Linked DNA regions of Flectobacillus major DSM 103. The protein of the gene in region 1 interacts with the protein of each later gene in a pairwise test. Links are inferred from orthologs where the notes say so. Each region holds a gene or a part of one and is shown on either strand. Other genes may lie near its edges.

Region 1 (3,237 bases):
CATGAAATAGAATGGTTATATATTTTCGGTAAAGCTACAAAATTATCTAAACGAGATAACGTTATAGAGGTAATAAACCCCAAAAAAACAGTAATTACTTTAAAATGAGATACTCAATAACGCCCCAAATATGTCAATTGTTGTACCAATAATTAGATTCCTATTAAAATGCTATAACAGGTAGGATACATTCTTCTCTGAGATTTGCAAACCCCCAAAAAATTCACGAAATTTGTATAAATAGGCTAATTTTTGGTATTTAGTCCATTGATATGGAAGCGTAAATTTCCGTAATATTTACCTTGATTGAAAGGATGTGTAGGCATTTTTATGCGTGAACAGATGTACTTTCAGGCCAGTGTCTAAATGTCCCAAATTCGTAATCAAATAATATGTCAGAACAATTTAGTAACATTATCCCCATCAACATTGAAGACGAAATGCGGGGAGCGTACATTGACTATTCAATGTCCGTAATCGTTTCCCGTGCCCTACCTGATGTCCGCGACGGATTAAAACCTGTTCATCGAAGAGTACTCTATGGTATGGACGAATTGGGCGTTAATTATAATAAGTCCTATAAGAAATCAGCCCGTATCGTTGGTGAAGTTTTAGGTAAATATCACCCTCATGGCGACTCATCTGTGTACGATACCATGGTTCGTATGGCTCAAGAGTGGTCTTTGCGTTATCCATTAGTGGATGGACAAGGAAACTTTGGTTCTATCGATGGTGATTTCCCGGCAGCAATGCGTTATACGGAAGCTCGCTTGAAAAGAATTGCGGAAGAATTACTGGGCGATATTAACAAAGAAACAGTTGATTTTCAACCCAACTTTGATGATTCCTTAGAAGAACCTACCGTACTTCCTGCCAAAATCCCCAACTTGCTATTGAATGGTACATCGGGTATTGCTGTAGGTATGGCTACCAATATGGCTCCTCATAATTTGAGCGAAGTTGTAGACGGTATCGAGGCTTATATCAATAACCGTGATATTACTATTCTTGAATTGATGGAGTATGTAAAAGCTCCCGATTTTCCAACAGGCGGTACTATTTATGGTGTTCAGGGTATCAAAAATGCTTTTGAAACAGGCCGTGGACGTATTGTGGTAAGAGGTAACGCTACTTTTGAAACCTCAAAAACAGGGAAAGAGCAAATTATCGTTTCCGAAATTCCATATATGGTCAATAAGGCTTCCTTGATTAAGCAATGTGCCGACCTCGTAAACGATAAAAAAATTGAAGGTATTTCCGAAATTCGTGATGAGTCGGATCGTCAAGGTATGCGTGTGGTATTTGACCTCAAGCGCGATGCCGTTCCAAACGTAGTACTCAATAACTTGTATAAGTATTCGGCTTTACAATCTTCTTTCAGTGTCAATAATGTTGCCTTGGTGAAAGGTCGCCCAATGACATTGAATTTGAAAGACTTGATTCACTATTTTGTGGAACACCGCAACGAAGTAATCGTTCGTCGTACACAGTATGATTTGAGAGAAGCTCAAAAAAGAGCTCATATCTTAGAAGGTTTTATTATTGCCCTCGACAACCTCGATGCAGTGATAAAATTGATTCGTGAGTCAAGAGATCCAAATGCTGCTCAACAAGGTTTAACTTCTACCTTTGGTTTGTCGGATATTCAAGCAAAAGCAATTCTTGAAATGCGTCTCCAACGCTTAACTGGCATGGAACGTGACAAGATTATTGCTGAATACGAAGAAATCCAACGACAAATCAAGGATTTAGAGGATATTTTGGCAAGACCAGAGCGTCAGCTAGAAATTATCAAAGCTGAATTGAAGGAAATCAAAGAACGTTATGGTGACGAGCGTCGTACTCAAATCAACATGACCGACGATGAATTCTCGGTAGAAGATATGATTGCTGATGACGAAATGCTGATTACTGTTTCGGCTCAAGGCTATATCAAACGAACCCCTCTTTCAGAGTACAAAGCACAAGGACGTGGTGGTGTAGGCTCACGTGCAGTAGCTACTAAAGACGACGATTATACCGAACACTTATTTACAGCAACCATGCACAACTGGTTGTTGTTCTTTACAGAAAGAGGTAAGTGTTTCTGGCTCAGAGTATATGCTGTGCCTGAAGGTTCAAAAAATGCTAAAGGTCGACCTATCCAAAACTTGATGAATATTGAAAGCGGCGATTCTATTCGCTCAGTAATCAATGTAAAATCAATTACTGATGCCGACTATATCAATAATAATTTTATTGTGATGTGTACAGAAGACGGTACTATCAAGAAAACTTCACTTGAAGCGTACTCTCGTCCTCGTCAAAATGGTATCATTGCAGTAACAATTCGTGAAGGCGACAGACTATTGGATGTAGCCTTAACCAATGGTAACAACCATATTATTATTGCTACCAACTCAGGAAGAGCTGTACACTTTGAAGAAAGCCGTGTTCGTCCGATGGGGCGTTCGGCAGCTGGTGTAAAAGGTATCTGGCTCGACGAAGAAATACCAACAGAAAAAGTAATTGGTATGGTATGTATCGAAAATCCAGAAACTCAACAGCTTTTGGTAGTATCTGAAAAAGGTTTTGGTAAACGCTCAGATGTTGAAGATTATCGCCTAACCAACCGTGGTGGTAAAGGGGTAAAAGCCTTAAATATTACCGATAAAACAGGTAACTTGGTAGCTATCAAGGAAGTAAACGATAATAACGACCTGATGATTATTACTAAAGCAGGTATTTTGATTCGTATTGCAGTAGCTGATTTGCGTGTAATGGGCCGTAATACTCAGGGTGTTAAGTTAATTCGTTTGAAAAATGAGTCAGATGAAATTTCTTCTGTAACTAAAATTGTAAAAGATCCAGAAGAAGAAGTTACTGAAACAGACCCAGAAGTTATCGTAAAGCCTGAAAACACAGAGAATACAGAAGGAAATTCTGAAGCGTAGTCATGAGTAATTTAGGCAGAATAGGGGATAAGCCTTTTTCTGCCTAAATTTTTATAAATTTTTTGTCTTTTTATAGTACAACTAGAGGCAAATTTGCCAAAATAGCATTTTCTTTGATATGCTATTTTACTTTTTTAAAACCAAACCATTTACCAAACAATGAGAAAACTAACATTTGCTCTTTTTACAGTTGTGATGACAGGAGGAGCAACTTATGCACAAACAGACAAGTTGCTTTTGGAAGCTCAACGTAAAACGATTTTAGAAGCTAGAAAAAAAGCAGACGAGGCCATTACTAAAAAAG
Region 2 (2,955 bases), 2.6 Mb from region 1 along the record:
TTTTCAGAAAAATGCACCTTTTTTTCGCCCTGAACCAAGAAACTAAATACATTTTGTTGCAGGCTCACTTTGTTGTTGATATTATGCTCATTTACATGATAATCGAATATGTTTATATCATGAGGTGGATTTTGGGGAAATAGCTGATTAGGAATAATATGTAGTTCCATAGTCTTGTTATATTGAAGCAGTTTTAACGGCAATTTGGTTACAATATATAAGTTAGTAACGGCAAGGCAATGGCGATTGTTCGGAATATCTTGACCAACAAAAAAACATGAGTTTTTAAGTAATATTAAAAGAGGCCTCCTATTGGTGTTTGTTGGGATTCATAAGGTAGGCCGTCAAGTGAATTTTGATGAGGCTTATCAATTGCTCAAATGAGAGAAATTTAGGAGGTATTCATACAAAAGGCGGTCGAAAAACAATTTTCGACCGCCTTTTGTATGTTAAATGTCAGCATGACACATCTTTAGTTGCAAAGCATTGCGTCACTACTGGTAAAAAGCATCTTCAAAAATAATCACTCATACCTAAATTTAGGATGACTCATACTAGAATACTTTAGCAAAAATACTAAACGTCTACTTTTGCATATTTGGCATTTTTCTCAATAAAATCACGACGAGGAGCAACTTCATCGCCCATCAACATCGAGAACAAGTGGTCAGCCTCGGCAGCCGATTCAATATTTACTTGTTTTAGAGTACGTGTTTCAGGGTTCATGGTAGTTTCCCAGAGTTGTTCGGCATTCATTTCACCAAGACCCTTATAACGTTGTACACCAACAGCACTTTCTTTGTCGCCACCCAATTCCCGAACGGCCACATCACGTTGTTGTTCTGTCCAGCAATAGCGAGACTGCTGACCTCTTTTTACTAAGTATAAAGGAGGCTGAGCGATATAGATATAACCATTATCGACCAAATCTTTCATATATCGGAAGAAGAATGTCAAAATCAAGGTTCTGATGTGAGAACCATCGACATCGGCATCGGTCATGATGATGATTTTGTGGTAGCGAAGTTTTTCGATATTCAAGGCTCTTTCATCGCCATCTTTACCGAAGCTTACCCCAAGAGCCGTAATCATGTTCTTGATTTCTTCGTTTTCGTAGATTTTGTATTCTTGAGCTTTCTCAACATTCAAGATTTTACCACGCAAGGGCAAAATAGCTTGGTAAGCACGGTTACGGCCTTGTTTGGCTGTACCACCAGCCGAGTCCCCTTCTACGAGGTATAATTCGCATCCAACGGGGTCGCTGTCTGAGCAGTCGGCCAATTTTCCAGGGAGAGAATTACCGCCCAAAACTGTTTTACGCTGTACCATTTCACGGGCTTTACGAGCCGCATGGCGAGCTTGTGCTGCCAAAATAACCTTAGCAACAATCTGGCGAGCTTCTTTAGGGTGTTCTTCTAGCCATGTTTCGAGCATATCCGACATAGCTGCCGATACAGCACCTGAAACCTCGCCATTACCTAATTTGGTTTTGGTTTGGCCTTCAAACTGCGGCTCGGCTACTTTAACCGAAATTACGGCAGTAAGTCCTTCACGGAAGTCATCACCAGCAATATCAATTTTGAGTTTGTCCAAAGCCCCCGACTTATCGGCGTAGTTTTTCAATGTACGAGTCAATGCCCCACGAAAACCAGCCACGTGTGTACCGCCTTCTATGGTATTGATATTGTTTACATAAGAAACTACATTTTCAGAATAAGAAGTATTGTACATCATGGCTACTTGTACAGGTACGCCATTTTTGTCGCCTTCCATATAAATAGGCTCAGGGATCAGCTTTTCACGCGTTGAATCCAAGTAGGTTACAAACTCACGCAAGCCACCTTCCGAGAAGAAATCATCGCTTTTAGGAGCACCATTTTCGTCTAAATCACGAAGGTCTTTCAAGAATATTTTGATACCTGCATTCAAAAACGAAAGCTCACGCAAACGGCCAGCCACTGTTTCGTATTTGTATTCAGTTACTGAGAAAATCGTATCGTCTGGCTTGAAGTGAACGGTTGTTCCTGTACGGTCTGTTACGCCTATTTCTTTGACAGGATACTGCGGAACGCCGATTTTGTACTCTTGTTGGAAGATTTTTCCTTCACGATGAACCGTTACTTTGAGGTCGGTAGACAAGGCATTTACACACGAAACCCCTACACCGTGCAAACCACCCGAAACCTTGTAGGTATCTTTATCAAACTTACCACCTGCGTGAAGTACCGTCATTACGACTTCAAGAGCAGATTTCTTTTCTTTTGTGTGCATTCCCGTAGGAATACCACGACCGTTATCGGCTACTGTAATAGAATTATCTTCGTTGATGGTTACATCAATGGTGTCGCAATGGCCAGCCAAGGCTTCATCAATGGAGTTGTCGACAACCTCCCAAATAAGGTGGTGAAGACCTTTCACACCTGTGTCGCCGATATACATCGAAGGACGTTTTCTTACTGCCTCCAAGCCTTCCAATACTTGGATGTTATCGGCACCATAATTTGCTCTACTATTGTCTAATGGTTCTTGAATTTCTGACATATCTTCTTTGAAGTTGTTACTTTATTACGGAGTAATCGAAATGATTGAATTGCCTGTTAATGATATATATAGAAAGGGGGTTTTTACCGCCAAAAGGGGGGGCTTGGGCAGATATTGCTTTCTTCATGCGTTAGTTGCAATAATACAAGATATTTTTGGGCGTAAGGATTATGAGCCACTTTCTTTTTAATTTGCTTTAAAATGTAAAAATACGAAAAATCTATTGATTAGCCTAACGATTGTGGATTTTTCGGGGTATTTTGGGCGGAAATTTAAGGAATTTTAGCGGTCTTGACTTTGTTAAAATTACCGAAAGAATCAAACACAGAAATACAGGTTGTTTTGCCTGATAAAGTACCCTTCTTTACAACGTAAATAAGGGCAAAAAAGTATGTTTCATTAAAGCGAAAAACA

The links.
Region 2: the proteins of gyrA (region 1) and gyrB interact in binary tests that used the Escherichia coli proteins (3 or more experiments, as listed by UniProt). The link is inferred for Flectobacillus major DSM 103 from one-to-one orthologs.

The regions. Positions count from the first base shown.
Region 1 is NZ_KE386491.1:1,912,569-1,915,805, forward strand. The notes cover bases 4-3,162. They hold gyrA (DNA gyrase subunit A), read left to right. Parts: upstream 4-392; coding sequence 393-2,933; downstream 2,934-3,162. Other genes in these bases: FLEMA_RS0109895 (tetratricopeptide repeat protein), read left to right, coding at 3,093-3,162. Also shown: FLEMA_RS68115 (guanyl-specific ribonuclease), read right to left, coding at 1-3; more of FLEMA_RS0109895, read left to right, coding at 3,163-3,237. UniProt on the Escherichia coli protein: A type II topoisomerase that negatively supercoils closed circular double-stranded (ds) DNA in an ATP-dependent manner to maintain chromosomes in an underwound state.
Region 2 is NZ_KE386491.1:4,478,736-4,481,690, forward strand. What follows is about bases 60-2,936. They hold gyrB (DNA topoisomerase (ATP-hydrolyzing) subunit B), read right to left. Parts: upstream 2,542-2,936; coding sequence 577-2,541; downstream 60-576. Other genes in these bases: FLEMA_RS0149910 (helix-turn-helix domain-containing protein), read right to left, coding at 60-170. Outside these bases: more of FLEMA_RS0149910, read right to left, coding at 1-59. UniProt on the Escherichia coli protein: DNA gyrase negatively supercoils closed circular double-stranded DNA in an ATP-dependent manner to maintain chromosomes in an underwound state.